3 regions of the Solwaraspora sp. WMMD792 genome follow, and region 2 is predicted to be linked to each of the others. Evidence: riboswitches for the same ligand, from Rfam matches in the RefSeq annotation. Region 2 holds a riboswitch; each other region holds the start of a gene.
What was found. Region 2 has a riboswitch for cyclic di-AMP ahead of O7629_RS30035 (hypothetical protein). Riboswitches for the same ligand answer to the same signal wherever they lie in the genome.
Positions count from the first base shown of each region.

Region 1: another riboswitch for cyclic di-AMP. It lies ahead of O7629_RS18025 (hypothetical protein); the one in region 2 lies ahead of O7629_RS30035 (hypothetical protein).
Region 3: another riboswitch for cyclic di-AMP. It lies ahead of O7629_RS04150 (NlpC/P60 family protein); the one in region 2 lies ahead of O7629_RS30035 (hypothetical protein).

Region 1 is NZ_JARUBH010000009.1:3,782,379-3,788,067, forward strand. Features, by position in the region: gene O7629_RS18010 (alpha/beta hydrolase) at 1-256, shown strand, start outside; gene O7629_RS18015 (AAA family ATPase) at 464-2,608, shown strand; gene O7629_RS18020 (cation diffusion facilitator family transporter) at 2,654-3,562, shown strand; cyclic di-AMP (ydaO/yuaA leader) riboswitch at 3,731-3,861, shown strand; gene O7629_RS18025 (hypothetical protein) at 3,866-5,002, shown strand; gene O7629_RS18030 (glycosyl hydrolase) at 5,487-5,689, shown strand, end outside.
Region 2 is NZ_JARUBH010000009.1:6,454,514-6,460,202, forward strand. Features, by position in the region: gene O7629_RS30030 (glycoside hydrolase family 65 protein) at 1-1,550, shown strand, start outside; gene O7629_RS30035 (hypothetical protein) at 1,608-2,624, opposite strand; cyclic di-AMP (ydaO/yuaA leader) riboswitch at 2,627-2,762, opposite strand; gene O7629_RS30040 (TrkA family potassium uptake protein) at 3,018-3,695, shown strand; gene O7629_RS30045 (hypothetical protein) at 4,425-4,763, shown strand; gene tnpA (IS200/IS605 family transposase) at 4,760-5,176, opposite strand; partial or broken gene O7629_RS30055 (transposase) at 5,196-5,689, shown strand, end outside.
Region 3 is NZ_JARUBH010000009.1:584,721-590,409, reverse strand. Features, by position in the region: gene O7629_RS04185 (hypothetical protein) at 1-74, opposite strand, end outside; gene O7629_RS04180 (DUF6158 family protein) at 78-437, opposite strand; gene O7629_RS04175 (hypothetical protein) at 589-1,023, shown strand; gene O7629_RS04170 (DUF3817 domain-containing protein) at 1,050-1,379, shown strand; gene O7629_RS04165 (DUF397 domain-containing protein) at 1,506-1,721, opposite strand; gene O7629_RS04160 (helix-turn-helix transcriptional regulator) at 1,968-2,849, shown strand; gene O7629_RS04155 (DUF6232 family protein) at 2,897-3,433, opposite strand; cyclic di-AMP (ydaO/yuaA leader) riboswitch at 3,893-4,039, shown strand; gene O7629_RS04150 (NlpC/P60 family protein) at 4,083-5,009, shown strand; gene O7629_RS04145 (sigma-70 family RNA polymerase sigma factor) at 5,134-5,689, opposite strand, start outside.

The sequences.
Region 1 (5,689 bases), 2.7 Mb from region 2:
GATCGGCGGCTACCGTGCTTCGATCGGCGCGCAACGCCGGCTCCGCACGCTGGCGGCGCTCGACGAGGTCCCAGCGGCGGTGCTGGTGGGAGATCGCGACCGGCTGACGCCGCCGATCTGTGCCGAATCGATCGTCGACGCGTTGCCCGGAACCGACCTGACGGTCTGCCACGGGGCCGGACACATGCTGATGCTGGAACGACCGGACCGGGTGACGGCCGCCCTCGTCGAGGTGCTCGGCAGGGCGGCGCGCTGAAACAGGCTCGGCAGGGCGAACGCGGTCGTCGGGTGCCCTGGGAGCCAGCGCCGGGCTGGCGCGCGGACGGTAACGTCGTAAGGCTGCCGGGTCCGATCACGTGACGGGGTCACCACGCTCTGCCGTCGCCACCCGGCGCCGTGACCGTCCGCCGGCGGACCGGCCGCCCTACCCCGGCCGGCCCGCCCTCGCCCAGGAGCCGCAGCGTTGACCGACGCCACCACGTTGGACCAGGAGATCGCCGCCGAGCAGCGGCACGTCGACCGGGTGTACGCCCGGTTGGCGCAGCTACGCCAGGACGCGGTACGCGCCGAGCGGGACGGCTACCGCCTTGCCCGGGTGGGCAACGTCGGCGCCCTGGTGGAGCGCGACGCGATGGTCTTCCACGCGGCCCGGCGGCGGCATCTGCTCGACGCCGAGCACGAAGGGCTGGTGTTCGGCCGGCTCGATCTACGCGACGGCGCGGTGCTGTACGTGGGTCGGCTCGGGGTGCGCGGCGAGCGGGCCGAGCCGCTGCTGATCGACTGGCGTGCCCCGGCTGCCGCCGCGTTCTACCAGGCGACGCCGGCCCGACCGCGGGGCGTGGTGCGGCGGCGAACCATCCAGTCCCGGGGCGAGCGGGTCACCGGTGTCTCCGACGACCTGCTCGATCCGGCGGCCGCGCCGGCCGGGATGCGGGTGGTCGGCGACGGTGCGCTGCTGGCCACCCTGGCCCGGGCCAAGGGACGTGGGATGCGCGACATCGTGGCCACCATCCAGCAGGAGCAGGACCAGGCGATCCGGTCGCCCGCCGCCGGGGTGACGATCGTCTCGGGCGGCCCCGGCACCGGCAAGACCGCGGTCGCGCTGCACCGGGCGGCGTACCTGCTCTATTCGGACCGGAGCCGGTTCGCCGGCGGCGGCATCCTGGTCGTCGGCCCGACCGGTGTCTTCGTCGAGTACATCGCCGCTGTGCTGCCGGCCCTGGGTGAGGAGAGCGCCACCCTGAGGTCGTTGGGGTCGCTGCCGCCGGGAGTGTCGGCGACCCGGACGGATCCAGCGTCGGTCGCCGTGCTGAAGGGGTCGCTACGGATGCGGCGGGTGCTGGAACGGGCGGTACGTGACGCGGTACCGGACGGGCCGACCGAGCTACGGCTGCTCTACCGGGGGCAGTTGCTGCGGCTACGCGGCCCGGAACTGGACGGCATCCGGGCCCGCGCGCTGCCCCGGGGGGCGCGGCGCAACGAGGTCCGGCGGGCCGGTATCGACGGGTTGTTCGAGGCGTTGTGGGCGCAGGCCCGGCAGTTGGTGGCCCCGGCCCGGCTGCCCGGACAGGCCGAGTTCGAGGACGAGTTGTCGGACCGGGACGATTTCCGGGACTTCCTGCGGGCCTGGTGGCCCCGCCTGCTGCCGCGACACGTGCTGGGCTGGCTGGCCCGGCCGGACCGGCTGCGTCGGTACGCGCGGGGAGTGCTCGACCCGGCCGAGATCACGGTGCTCGCCGACGCGTTCGGTGGCCTGGCGGACAACGGGCCGACGATCGCGGACGTGGCGCTGCTGGACGAGTTGGACGAACTGCTCGGCCGGCCACCGCAGCCCCGCCGCCGGCACCGGGATCCGTTCCAGGTGACCGGCGGGGTGCGTGAGGTGACGACCTTCGCCGATCGGGACCGGGCGGCCCGGGCCGCCGCCCGGGAGCGGCCGGCCGACTACCGGGAGTACGCCCACGTGGTGGTCGACGAGGCGCAGGACGTGTCGCCGATGCAGTGGCGGATGATCGGGCGCCGGGGCCGACTCGCCTCCTGGACGGTGGTCGGGGATCCGGCGCAGACCGCGTGGACCGGGGATCCGGCCGAGCTCGCCCAGGCCCGGGACCGGGCGTTGGGGCGGCGGCCGCGGCGGGAATTCCAGCTGACCACGAACTACCGCAACCCGGCGGAGATCTTCGAACTGGCCGCCGAGGTGATCCGCGAGGTCGCTCCGGACGCCCCGTTGCCGACGGCGGTCCGATCGACCGGGGTGGCGCCACGCCGGGACCGGATAGCTGCGGCGGTGCTGCCGGCTGCCGTCCGTACCGCGACCGCCGAGATGCTGGCCGCAGTGGAGGGGACGGTCGGCGTCATCGCCGCGGTGGCCCGGCGGGACGAGGTCGCCGGCTGGCTCGGCGAGCTGGCGACCTCTCGGCTGCAGGTGGTGTCGAGCCTGCAGGCGAAGGGCATGGAGTACGACGCGGTGGTGCTGGTGGCCGGCGAGGAGATCCGTGCCGAGTCCGAGGCCGGGGTGCGCACCCTCTACGTCGCGCTCTCCCGGGCGACGCAGCGGCTGGTCACCATCGACCTCGACCCGGAGTCGATTGCACATATTGCTATGTGAGCATTAGTCTACTGACGAGACGCCGGGCGACGGAGGGTGGCAGGCGTGGGAGTCGGACACGATCACGGCGCCGGGAGCACCGGCCAGCGACACTACGGGCGTCTCTGGGCCGCCTTCGCCCTGCTGGCGGGCTTCATGGTCGTCGAGGCGGTCACCGCGCTGGCCACCGGCTCCCTGGCACTGCTGTCCGACGCCGGGCACATGTTCACCGACGTACTCGGCATCGGCATGGCGCTCGCGGCGATAGCCGCGACCCGGCGACCGACCGGGGAGCCGCAGCGCACCTTCGGCCTCTACCGCCTCGAGGTGCTGGCCGCGCTGGCGAACGCCGTACTGCTCGCCGGGGTCGCGCTCTACGTCCTGGTTGAGGCGGCCCGCCGGTTCGCCGATCCGGAGCCGGTGACGGTCGGCCCGATGCTGGTGGTGGCGGTCGCCGGACTGCTCGCCAACATCGTCGCCTTCGCCCTGCTGCGCCAGGGGGCCAGGGAGAGCCTCAACGTACGGGGCGCCTACCTGGAGGTACTCGGCGACCTGCTCGGCTCGGTGGGAGTGCTGGTGGCCGCCACGGTGATCGCCACCACCGGCTGGTGGTACGCCGACCCGCTGGTCGCCGTCGGTGTCGGGGTGTTCATCCTGCCGCGCACCTGGCGGCTGGCCCGGGCCGCGCTGCGCATCCTGGTGCAGGCGGCGCCGGAGCATGTGGAGGTCGCCCGGGTCCGCAGCCGGCTGGCCACCGTGCCGGGCGTCTGCGACGTGCACGACCTCCACGTCTGGACGCTCACCCCGGGCATGGAGGTGGCCTCGGCACACCTGGCCGTGACCCCGTCAGCCGATATCGGCACGGTGCTGCGGGACGCCCGGACGGCCCTGCACGACGAGTTCGGTATCGAGCACGCGACGCTGCAGATCGAGCCGCTGGCCCCCGCCGACTCCTGTGGACCGGCCGACTGGTGATTAGCAGATGCTTAAGTTTCGTGACCTTACCGCGACGTTGACAGCTACGATATACGTATATTTCTGATTTTTCCAGACATAACATGGCTATCGATACCGGGACGGCAACCCGGGGAACCGGTAGTCTCGGCCCCGGTCTCCGCTCGGGCGGCGCCCCTCCGGCGCCCGCGGAGGCCGTCGCCTAATCGCCGTACGGCGAGCCGGGGAACCACGTACCTGGGGTGCATCCGCGTCACGCGGTAGGGATCTTCCGTCCCGAACCCGTCAGCTAACCCGGTCGGCGGCTGACGGAAGGAACGCACAGTGTCACGCACAGTCCACAGGAAAACCCGATTCGCGTTGTTGGCGGCGTTGACCGCCGCCCTGATGGCCGTCACCGGCACCCCGATCGGCTCGCCGGCCGGAGCCGCCCTGCCCACGAACCGACCCGACCGGGTCGACGACGAGGGCGGCACCGACAGCCTGCGCAAGGAGCTCGATGCGGCCTCGAAGGGCTGGATCGACGCCAAGGCGGCGCTCAACCATTCGAAGGACCGGCAGAAGAAGCTGTCCGAGCAGCTCGACACGGTCGGTGCTGAGCTGGAGCAACGGAACAGGAACGTCGGGCACATCGTCGACCGCGCGTACCGCAACGGCCGGCTCGGCCCGGTCTCCGCGCTGCTCAACAGCACCTCGCCGGAAGGGTTCATCGACCGGGCGGCGGCGCTGAGCGCGGTGACCGCCAACGAGGAGAAGCAGCTCCGCGAGCTGTACCGCACCCGTGACCAGGTGACCAGGTCCAAGGCTGCGATCGAGCATGAGATCCGGGAGCAGCAGAAGCAGGTCACCATCATGGACCAGCGCCGGAACCAGGCGGAGCGGGCCCTGGCCGTCGCGGTCGCCGCCGAGAAGGAGGCGGAGGAACGGGCGAGGCAGCAGGCGGCGGAGGAGGCCGAGCGGGCCGCCGCCAGCGGATCCTCCGGCTCAGGATCCTCCGGCTCCGGCTCGTCGGGATCCGGGTCGTCCAGCGCGTCGGCGACCCCGGCCCCACGCAACGCCAACGGCTCCTGGCCGGCCGAGTCGTGCAACGTCGACGACCCCACCACCTCCGGCTGCATCACGCCGCGTACGCTGCACGCCCTGAACCAGGCGAAGGCTGCCGGCTTCACCCGCTACGTGTCCTGCTTCCGCAACGGCAGCTCCGGCGAGCACCCCAAGGGCCGGGCGTGTGACTTCGCCGCCCAGCCCAACGGCTTCGGTGGAGTGGCGACCGGCGGCGACAAGAGCTATGGCGACAACCTCGCGAACTACTACATCAACAACGCCGACCGGCTCGGCGTGCTCTATGTGATCTGGTACAAGCGGATCTGGCTGCCCAGCAGCGGCTGGAAGACGTACAGCGGCGCAGGCGGCGACCCGTCCAGCGACCACACCAACCACGTGCACCTGTCGGTGTACTGACGTCGCGCGTACGGGGGCGGACGGCCACGTCGGTGGCCGTCCGCCCCCGTACTGCTATGAACCGACGCCCCCGCCGGCTCGACGGTGATCCCCCGAATCGCCGTAGCGCATTCCCGGAGGACGATTCCTGTCAGCATCGATAATAGATGTGCAGGAGCCTCGGGCAGCACCGAAAGACCGATCGGCATATCGACCGACGGCCACCGGCATCCACACGAGAGCGCTCTACCACCACGCAGTCACACCCGGCTCACGCTGGGCACATTGCCGCCCGCGAGGCCGAGAGAGCGCTCTCACAGTTAGATATATAGCAGCAGCGGCACGGCTGTCAACAGACCGCGACGACCCCGTACCGGATGAACGAAACTTCATGTCGGGATATTGACAGGAGCCCGTATGTCTGATGACCTCCTGGCAATAACTCATTAATGGGCGTGAAATTTTTCGCGATCGTGGACTGCGCCCGACCCAACCCGGAGGCACCATGAACCTGTCGATCCGTGGCGCGCGAACAGGTCGTACGCCGCGCCGGATCCTGGCAGCCACCACCGTGACGGCGCTGGCCGCCACCGGACTGATCTTCGGCGTACTGCGCACCGCCGACGCCGCCACCGTCGGCGCCGGCAGCTACACCACCACCCGCCCGGCGGGCGCGGCCGCCCCGACCGCCTGCGGCAACATCTCCGC
Region 2 (5,689 bases):
CGTTGCCGGCGCTGCGCGACCAGGTCGGCGCGGCGTTGGCCGGCGCCCGGATCTCCGGCTGGGAAGGGCTCTGCGCCGAGCAGCGCAAGTACCTCGACGACTTCTGGGGCCACTCGGACGTGCGGGTGGACGGCGACCCGGAGATCCAGCAGGCGGTCCGGTTCGGGCTGTTCCACGTCCTGCAGGCCGGTGCCCGAGCCGAGCAGCGGCCGATCGCGGCGAAAGGGCTGACCGGACCGGGGTACGACGGGCACGCCTTCTGGGACACCGAGATGTTCGTGCTGCCGGTGCTGACCTACACCCAGCCGGGGGCGGTCGCCTCGGTGCTGCGCTGGCGGCACTCGACCCTGGACCAGGCGCGGGAGCGGGCCCGGATGCTCGGGCTCAACGGGGCGGCGTTCCCGTGGCGGACCATCCGTGGCCAGGAGTGCTCGGCGTACTGGCCGGCCGGCACGGCCGCGTTCCACGTGGCGGCGGACATCGCCGACGCGGTCCGGCGGTACGTGCACGCCACCGGGGACGTCGAGTTCGAGCGGGAGATCGGCCTCGAACTGCTGGTGGAGACCGCCCGGTTGTGGCGTTCGCTGGGCCACCACGACCGGCACGGCCGGTTCCACATCGACGGGGTGACCGGGCCGGACGAGTACACCGCCGTGGTCGACGACAACATCTACACCAACCTGATGGCGCAGCGGAACCTGCTGACCGCCGCCGACTGCGCGCTGCGCTACGCCGACCGGGCCTGGGTGCTCGGCGTCGACGACGAGGAGACCGCGGCCTGGCGGGACGCGGCGCTGTCGATGCACGTCCCGTACGACGACGAGCTGGGTGTGCACCCGCAGTCGGCCGGGTTCACCCGGCACCAGGAGTGGGACTTCGCCGGCACCCCGCAGGACCACTATCCGCTGCTGCTGCACTACCCGTACTTCGATCTGTACCGCAAGCAGGTGGTCAAGCAGGCCGACCTGGCGCTGGCGATGCACTGGCGGGGCGACGCGTTCACCGAGGAGGAGAAGGCCCGCAACTTCGCCTACTACGAGCGGCGTACGGTGCGGGACTCGTCGTTGTCGGCGTGCACCCAGTCGGTGATCGCCGCGGAGACCGGCCATCTGGAGCTCGCCCACGACTACATGGGTGAGGCCGCGTTGATGGACCTGCACGACATCAACCGCAACACCCGCGACGGCATCCACGTGGCCGCCCTGGCCGGGGCGTGGCTCGCGCTGGTCGCTGGCTTCGGGGGGATGCGTGACCACGGCGGGGAGCTGGCCTTCGCTCCCCGGCTGCCACAGCGGATCAACCGGCTGGAGTTCGCCATGATGTGGCGGGGCCTGCGGCTGCGGGTGGCGGTCCAGCACGACGAGGTGACCTACTCGCTGCGCGACGTCGACCCCAACGCCACCGTTGACCTGACCCACCACGGCGAATCGATCACGGTGGCTGCGGACAAGCCGGTCACCCGGGCGATCCCGCCGGCCGGCCCGGTCGGTCCGCCGCCGCAGCAGCCGACCGGCCGGTCACCGGTACGCCGGTCGGCGCGTACCGACTGACGACCTACGTCTCGTGCGGTGCCGGGCCGGCCCGGCACCGCACGAGGTGAGGTCAGGTCACAGCAGGGACAGATGTACGTGGTTGGTGTGGTCGCTGTTCGGGTCGCCGCCGGCGCCGCTGTACGAACTCCAGCCGGTGGTCGGTGACCAGAACTGCCGGTACCAGATGACGTACAGGATGCCGAGCTTGTCGGCGTTGCGGACGAAGAAGGCGGTCAGGTTGTTGCCGTACAGCCGGTCGTCGCCGAAGGCGTCGCCGCCGAACCCCTGCTGCTGAGCGGAGAAGTCGCAGGCCCGCCCCTTGGGGTGCTCGAACGGTCCGCCGGGGCGGAAGCAGGAGACGAAGCGGGTGAAGCCGGCCTTCTTCGCCTCGTTCAGCGCGTGCATGGTGCGCGGCGTGATGCAGCCGCTCGTGGTGGGGTCGTCCAGACTGCACGACTGGGACGGCCAGGAACCGTCCGAGTTGCGCGGCGCCTGGGCGGCGACCGGCGAGGTGGCCGAGACGAACCCGTTGGTGGCGACCGCGCCGACCAGTTGCAGGGCCTTTTCGGCCTCTTTCTTCTGGCGGGCCATCGCTTCGAGTTGCTGTTCCTCGCGGGCCACTTCGGCGTCGATCGCGGCGACCGCCCGGGCGGCCTGTTCGCGGGCCTCGTTGAGCTCCCGGATCCGCTTGTTGTCGTGCATGGCGATCATGTCCAGGCCTTCGGCGCGTTCCAGCAACGCGTCCGGGTCTGCGCTGTTGAGCAGGACCATCACCGGGGTGATCCGACCGAGACGGTACGAGTTGGAGGCGACCTGGCCGATCTGTGGGGTCAGCGCCGCTATCCGTTCCTCGACCTTTTCCAACTCGAGGTTGAGTTTCAACTGGCGTTTGCGGGACTCGTCGACCGCCGCCTTGGCTTCGACGTAGCCCCGGCCGGTCGATTCGAGCACTTCGCTGAGCAGTGGCGGGGCGCCTTCGTCGTCCGGATCCTGAGCGGCGGCCGGCGACGCTACGACGAAGCCGGCGAGCAGGGCGGCGACGGCGGCGAGGGCCGCGGCCGTCGGAATCCGCCGGCGGAGGGGTGCGGTCATCCTGTTCCTTTCCTTGGCCGCCGACCGAGTTAGCTGACGGGTTCGGGACGGAACGATCCCTACCGCTGGCGCGGATTCACCCCGGTGGAAACGTGGTTCCCCGGCTCACCCCGGAGGGTGATTGGGCGGCGGTCACCGCCGGCACCGGTGGGCGCCGCCTGGCGGAGACCGCCGGCAAGCTTACCGGATCGGTCACCGGCATCAACACCTCGACAATCCTGACTGAGCTGAAAAATCCGTTACCAGGCAACGACTTTCGGTGATGTCCACTGTCTGCGTTCGGCGGCGTACGACAAGTCGTCAGGCGGGCCGGATTCGCTGCGCCGAGGTTAGCGGCTGACTACAGTGCGTATGAGGAAAAGCGGGAAAGTCGCAGCGTCGGACGGATCTTCGATGAGAGATGACGATTCCCCGGTCGGGCCGCCGGACGCCGACAGCGTGGTGGTGATCGGCCTCGGCCGGTTCGGTGGTCAGGTCGCCCAGTCTCTGCTCCGTCTCGGCCACGACGTGCTGGGCATCGACGAGCACCCCAAACGGGTGCACCGCTGGTCCGAGCGGCTGCCGAGGGTGGTCGAGGCGGATTCGACCGATGACCAGGCGTTGCGCCAGTGTGGCGTCGCCGACTACCCCCGCGCGGTGGTCGGCATCGGCTCGGACGTCGAGGCCAGCATCCTCACCGTGGTGGCGCTGACCGAGCTGGGTGTCCCGGAGGTCTGGGCGAAGGCGATCACCGCCAAGCACGGCCGGATCCTCGCCTCGGTCGGCGCGCACCATGTGATCTTTCCGGAGGCGGCGATGGGTGACCGGGTGGCCCACCTGCTGGCCAGTCGGATGCTCGACTTCATCGAGTTCGACGACGGGTTCGCCATCGCCAAGGTCTGCGCCCCACCGGACGCCGCCGGCCGGACGTTGGCCGAGTCCCGGCTACGTCAGCGGTACGGCATCACGGTGGTCGGGATCAAGGAGCGGGACCGGCAGCTGAGGTACGCGGGACCTGAGACGTTGATCCCGCCGGATGCGCTGCTGATCGTCGCCGGGGCGACCACGGCGGTTCAGCAGTTCGGCCGGTGAACATGGGCGTGACCGCCTCATCACACCTTCATTTCGTGAGCTGATCAGCCGCCGGACTTTCGCAAACTCGTGACTCAGGCTACAGTCCCTGCATGGGAGCGCTTCCATCGATGGATGTGCCCCGCTGAAGTAGTCGACGCGTGGCGCGGCGATGGCGACATCACCGTGTCAACCGCACAGCTCCCGAGGCTGGCGGCGGGCCAAGCCCGGACTCCGCCGCCAGCCCGCGCACCACCTGTCGAGAGGAGGTGGAACCAGAGCCACTCGCGTGGCCCGGCTCCCGCGCGTCACGCACGACCTGGACGCCAGACCGCTCGTGCGTGTTTAGCAACTGATGGTGGGGACGGGGGTTGCCCTCCCCGTCCCCACGCTAGTCCTCGATTGTTACGGCGGGGAATCGCCGACAAGTCAGGACCGCGACGCCGGTCCGTCCGACAGTGCTGCCCGGCCTGCCGATGCATCGGCAGGCTTCGTTGTATATGGGGCCTGGGGCAGCGGCTGGGCTGCCGCGCCCGGTCTGTGGCGACGGTCGGACCGGGCCCTTTCCGTCGCCCCGCATGGGTTCGAGGTTCGTCGATCGGTAGTGGGCAAGCTCACAGTCGGTCGATCCGCTGGTCGCGACCGGACGATCCGGTCGCGCGCCGCCGGCGCGGTGGTGCCCGGCTAGTCAATCGACAATCATGGATATCAAGGTCGCTGGTCCGTCCCGGCGGCCGCACCGAAAGCGAGATGTCCATGCCGCAACCGCCGCACCGCTGCCGCCGGTGGATCCGGCGCGATCCCAACCACACCCGACGCCGGCTCGGCGTCGCGGTCGCCGCCGCACTGCTCGGCCCACCCCTGCTACCGGCGTCCGTGGCGCTCGCCGCGGCGGACACCGAGCCGCCGACCACTCCCGGCACCCCGACCGTCGCCGAGATCAGCACCACCGACGTCACCCTGGTCTGGACGGCGGCCACCGACGACGTCGGGGTGACCGGCTACCGGAATGCGGGCCAGTGCTCCGGCCTTCAGGCCGGGGGTGAAGGCCCGCGCTGGGAGGGCCGCCAGGCCCGAGCAGTGCCTTAACCGGGACGGTTCTGCTGCTCGATGTACTGCTTGATGACGCTCAACGGTGCGCCGCCGACAGACCCGGCGAAGTACGAGCCGGACCAGAGTTTGTTGGCCCGGTAGTAGTGGCGTGCCAGGTCGGGGAACTCCTGCCGGAGGCGGCGCGAGGAGACCCCTTTGAGGCTGTTGACCAGCCTGGCCACGGCGACCTTGGGCGGGAAGTTGACCAGCAGGTGGACGTGGTTGTGGCCGCCGTTGAACTCGACCAGTTCGGCCTCGAAGTCGGCGCACACGTCTCGCATGATCGCCTCCATCCGGGTCAGGTGCCGGTCGGCGAACACGTTGTGCCGGAACTTCGTTACGAAAACCAAGTGGACATGCATCGCGAAAGTGCAGTGCCTGCCGGTGCGGATGCCTCGAAGTTCGACCATAAACCAACATGATACAGTGATGGCCGTGCAGCTCCGTTACAACTACCGGATCACCCCGGACGCCGCCCAGCGCACCGCGCTGGCGCAGGCGTTCGGGTGTGCCCGCGTGGTTTTCAACGACGGACTCAGGCTGCGTCAACAGGCCCGCGAGGCGGGCGAGAAGTACATCTCCGACGGCGACCTGTCGAAGTTGGTCATCACAGCGGCCAAGGCCAGCGAGGACCGGGCCTGGCTGGGTGAGGTGTCGGCCGTGGTGTTGCAGCAGGCCCTCGCCGATCTGAACACCGCGTACCGCAACTTCTTCAACTCGCTGTCCGGCAAACGCCGGGGCCGCACGGTGGCCCCGCCCCGGTACCGGTCCCGTAAGGACAACCGGCAGGCGATCCGGTTCACGAAGAACTCCCGGTTCAAGGTCTGTGACAACGGCCGCCTGCGGCTGCCGAAGATCGGCGACGTTCCGGTGCGCTGGTCGCGCGGCCTGCCGTCGGATCCCACCTCGGTCACCGTGATCAA
Region 3 (5,689 bases), 5.9 Mb from region 2:
CGGTCGGGGTCGGTCGCGGTGCCGAACGCCACCTCAGGGGGCGCGGAGACACCGCGTTCGGCGTACGCGGGCACGACTCACTCCCCGTGCCGCAACCGGGCGGCATCGACCTCCCGGCCCGGGTGCCGGGTGAGGTACTCGGTCTCCAGGTCGGCGGTACGGTGCAAATGGTTGGCCAGCGCCGCGTCGGTGCCGTGCCGCAGCGTGTCCAGCCGAGTCCGGTGCAGGCTGCCGATCTCGCGGAGCAGTTCGTCGTCGGCCAGCTCGACCGGGTCGATTCCGGTTTCGTCGACCGTGTCGACCCAGGTCTCGGCGCCCGGTTCGGGCGGGTCCGACCAGGTTCGGGTGGCACCGCCGGGCGGGTGGTCCGGGCGGGGCTCGAAGGGCCGACCGGCCGCAGCCGGGGAGTAGCTGCCGTACCGCGCTGAATCCGTCATCTCCGGCCTCCGGGGAGTCGACGAGGCATTACCGTCGTAGGGTTCCCCGGCCGGTCGGCGGCAAACACCGGGCGCTGGCTTCCGGGCGGCCACGCAGCTGACTACGACGGCTCGTCGGAGAAGCCGACGGCCGGCCGGTACGCTTCCCTGCATGCGGCAGCTGTGGACCCCGGTGTGGATCCTGCGGCACCTGGCGGCGGTGGCGCTGGTGGTGGGCTTCCTCGCGCTCGGCTGGTGGCAGATCAGCCGGGCCGCCGCCGGCAACACGCTGAGCTGGGCGTACGCGGTGGAATGGCCGGTTTTCGCGGCGTTCGTGGTGTTCATCTGGGTCCGCGAGATACGGCAGGCCCACCGGGCGGTGCCCGGCCCGGACAACGGCACGCCAGACAACGGCACGCCGAGGAACGACACACCGGTGAACGCGCCATCGCGGGAGGCGGCGTTCGGCCGACCGGTACGGGTCCGGTCTGCCCCTGGCGTGACCGCCACCCCCGGCCCGGACGACCCGGAGTTGGCCGCCTACAACAACTACCTGGCCTGGCTGAACGCGAACCCGCACGCCAGGGCCGGCGACTACCCGGGCTGACCGGAGAGAGAGAAGGACGGACGACAGTGTCAGGCGCACTCACCCGGTACCGGCTGATCGCGTACGTGGTCGGCGTGGTGCTGATCCTGCTGATGGTGATCGGCATGCCGTTGAAGTACCTGTTCGACCAGGCCATCGTGGTCGAGACGGTCGGGCCGGCGCACGGGTTCCTCTACATGGTCTATCTGGTCGCCGCGTTCGACCTGGCCCGGCGGGCCAACTGGTCGCTCGGCCGGATCCTGGCGATCATGCTGGCCGGGACGGTGCCGTTCGTGTCGTTCTACGCCGAGCGGGTGGTCAGCCGCTGGGCGAGCGAGCAACCGCGTACCGAGCCGGACAAGGTGTTCACCGGCTGACACCGGGCGGGCGGTGACCGGTTGACAGCGCCCCGGCCGGGCCGGCACCGTCGTCGGGCCGACCTGGCCGGGGCGTACGGCCGACGTTGTCGGCGGCCGTGCAGCCGAGCCTCGTGCGGCGTCGGATCAACCCATCGGGTGGCCGCCGGAGCTGGTCGGCGCACCGGACAGCCCGGCGACGAATGCCGACCAGGCGGCTGCCGAGAATTCCAGGTGCACTCCGGGGTCGGTGGAGTTGCGCACCCCGACCGCCGGGCCGATCTCGGCTACCTCGACGCAGGTCGTCGCCTCGCAGCGGCGGCTCTTACGCCACGCCGGACCGGCAGTGCTGATCACAGTCACCCAGACTCCTTAATAAGGATAAATCGGTAAATTTGCCATCAGAGCACGCAGGCAATCGGGCGGACTGTATCAGTCCCCGATCTTGCCGACGCGACTGGGCGACACCGCGAAAACCAGTGGAACCGCCGTCCGGACCATGCGGAGGGGCCGGCCGTCCTTAGCAGACCTGACGGCGGCGGTGTAGCGTGCAACAGGGTGGCAACCAGCCAGGTGGCACTCTGCAAGGCACTCCCCCGGAGCGTTCCCATGCCTGCCCGACACCAGGGCCCGACCATCGGGCGTCGCCGGCTGCGTGCGGCGCTACGCCGGGCACGCGAGGCCGCCGCGCTGACCCAGGACTACGTCGCCGCTCAAATGGACTGGTCGCTGTCGAAGCTGATCCGGATCGAGTCGGGGTCGGTCAGCATCTCGACCAACGACGTCAAGGCCCTGCTGGACCTGTACGGCGTACGCGACCAGCAGCAGGTGCAGGAGCTCGTCGAGCTGGCCCGGGCGGCACGACGGCGCGCCTGGTGGAGCGGCTACAAGGACCGGGTACCGGCCGCCTACGCGGCCTACATCGGCCTGGAGGCGGAGGCGTCGGCACTGCGGTACTTCCAGCCGATCAGCTTCCCCGGCCTACTGCAGACCGAGGAGTACGCCCGCGCCGTGATCCCGGCCGACGGCCCGCACCACGTACCGGCGGCCGAGATCGAAGGGCGGGTGCAGATCCGGCTGGCCCGCCAGCACGAGGTGCTCTTCGGCGCCGATCCGCCGCAGATCGAGGTGGTCATCGACGAGGCGGCGCTGCGCCGGATGACCGGCGGCCCGCGGGTGCTGCGCGAGCAGCTCCAGCATGTGGCGAAGATGTCGGCGGCACCTCATGTCACGGTCCGGGTGCTGCCGTTCACCGCCGGAAGCAACACGGTGCTCGGGCCGTTCGTCATCCTGCACTTCGCCGACCAGGCCGACGCCGACGTGGTGTACGTGGAGAGCGCTCTGGTCGAGGAGGTCATCGACCGGGCCGACGAGGTCCGGCCGTACCAGCATGTCTTCGACCGACTACGGGCAGAATCCCTGTCACCGGCCGACTCGGTGGCGATGCTGCACGACCTCGCCCGTCAACTGGACGGGCGAGACGCGGGCTGATCGACGTCGACCAGCCCGCTGGCGACCGCAGCGACGGTCGGGCCCGCTCACCGCTGGTCGGGCACCCACGGTTCGATGGTGACCGGCTCGGACAGACCGGCCAGCCGGGACATTTCCCGGGCCCGCATCAACGCCCGGCTCACCTGGCCGTACTGGCGTTCGTCGTCGGTGCTGAACAGCAGCAACAGCAGTCCCTGGTGACGGCCCCAGAGTTCGTACGCCCGCGGCCGCAGCCGGTCGCCGAGCCAGGCGACCGCCACCGGCACGAACGCAGCCGCCAGCATGGCGAGGTAGGCCCCCGCACTGACCTCGTCCAGCCCGCGGGTGTAGCCGACGGTCACCGCGACCGCCGTCAGGGTCAGGGCGGTCACCGCGATCACCCGGCCGGTGAGCCGGTCGCGGGCGCCCCGTGCGGTCCGGAGTTCGGTGAGGTCGCGGACGGCGAACCGCCGGCCGGCCACGACGAACCATTCACCGGTCACGCAGATGCCGGGCTGCCGGTAGAAGGTCCGTCCGACACTGGAGCCGGACGGGGCGGGTACCGGGGAACCGCGTCGGGGTGGGGTCTGGCGAGTAGCACGCATAGCTGCCTCCGAAGGGCTCGTGCGGCGCTGACCTTGCGGGTCCATTGTGCAAACAGCAAGCTACTCGATGGAAGGTAGTCATTCTGCCACCTAGCAGAATGACGTACGGCAGGCCGCGTCCTGGATGGCGAATCAGACCTTTTGCGCCTATTTATCCAGATAGCTTACTGACGACAACCGCGCAGACCGACTAATGACGCATTATTCGCAATTGATCAGGCGCTGTCCAATGACGACGTACCGCAGTCGACCGGTCACGCGAAGGCAATAGGAATGTTGCCCAGAGCAGCCAACCGTCACATCCAGTAACTGTCAACGGACCCCAGCCAGTTCCATGCCACGGATCACGATCGCAGCACTTTCCGGGTCGCGACCCTTGCGGCTAAGTTGGACCGGCTGGTCCGGTCGCCAGTCGCCGGGAAGCGGTGACGCCGGTCCAGTGCCGCCGAATCGCCGTACCGAGATTATCCGACGTTACGAACAGTGATCTCACGGTTGCGATCCGGGGACCCATCGGCAACTGGGGTGAATCCGCGGTTCACCGCGGTAGGGCGAACTTCCCGCCCGAATCCGTCAGCTAACCCGGTAGGCGGCGAGGAAGAAGGGTTCTGCGTTCTTGTCAACAGCGCGGATTCTGCTGCGCACCCTGATGCTGGCCGGCGTAAGCCTCGGCCTGGTGGTACCGGCGACCGCCGCGACCGCCCAGCCGACGGTCAGCGAGCTCACGCAGCAGATCGACAAGGAATCCGAAGAGCTGGCCAAGGTCGTCGAGTCGTACAACCGGCTCAGGGAGGAGGCCAAGGCCACCCGGGCGGCGGCCGAGGAGATCGACGCCAAGCTCGGCCCGCTGCAGGCCGAACTCGCGGCGGCGCAGACCGAGGTCGGTCAGATCGCGGTCAACGCGTACAAGACCGGCGGGTTGAGCACCGCGACCGCCCTGCTCGACGGCACCTCCGGCAGCTTCATCCACCGGCTCGGCACCCTCGACCACCTGGCCCGGGACCGGCAGCAGCGGCTCACCGAGTTCACCAGCACCCAGCTGACCTACCTGGCCGAGCAGGAGAAGCTGCAGGCCGCCCTGGAGAAGCAGGACGCCCAGGTCAAGGAGCTCGCCGACCGCAAGAAGAGCATCGAAGCCGACATCGACGAGCTGATGGACAAGCGGGAACGGGCCTACGGTGCCGCGAGCGAGACCGGCTCGTCGTACACCGGGACCGTCCCGTCGGTGTCCGGTGCCGCCGGCTCGGTCGTCGAGTTCGCGTACGGAGCCATCGGCAAGCCGTACGTCTGGGCTGCCAGCGGCCCGAACGGTTACGACTGCTCGGGCCTGACGCTCGCCGCGTGGCGTACCGCCGGCAAGAGTCTGCCGCACAACGCGGCGATGCAGTGGGACGTGGTCGCGAAAATCAACCGTGGCTCACTGCAGCCCGGTGACCTGGTGTTCTACAACGGTCTCGCCCACGTCGGCCTGTACGTGGGCGGCGGCCAGGTGATCCACGCACCCACCTTCGGCCGCACCGTCGAGCTGGCCAGCGTGGACATGATGCCGCCGTACGGCTACGGCCGGGTCCGCTGACCCGGTCGCTCGCCCGACACCGCCGACGGCCCGGCATCCGCTGAGCGCGGATGCCGGGCCGTCGTCAGTTCGTCGGTGGGCGCTGTCAGTTCATCGGCGGATCAGGTCGCCTGCAGCCGATTCGTCAGGCCGCCTGCAGCCCCTCCGCCCGGGCCAGCTCCCGCAGCCGGCCCAGCGCCTGAATCTCCAGCTGACGGATGCGCTCCCGGGACAGTGAGAAGCGCGACGCGACCTCGGTCAACGAGTGCTCCCGCCCGTCCTCCAGGCCGTACCGGGCCCGCATGATGCCGGCGGACCGGTCGTCCAGGTGGTTGAGCAGGCCCTCGATCCGCTGCCGCTCCAACCCGGTGAGCACGATGTCCTCCGGCGACGGTGCGTCGCTGTCGGCCACCAGGTCGCCCAGGTTGGTGTCGCCGTCGTCGCCGACCGGGGTGTCCAGCGACACCGTGTCCTGCGACCACCGCACCAGCTCGTGCACCCGCTCGACCGGCACGCCGAGCGAGGCGGCGATCTGCTCCGGCTCCGGGTCCGAACCGAGCTCACGGGTCAACTGCCGGGCCACGTTGCGCATCCGGTTGACGTCCTCGACCAGGTGCACCGGAAGCCGTACGGTCCGCTCCTGCTGGGCGATCGCCCGGCTGATGGCCTGCCGAATCCACCAGGTCGCGTAGGTGGAGAAC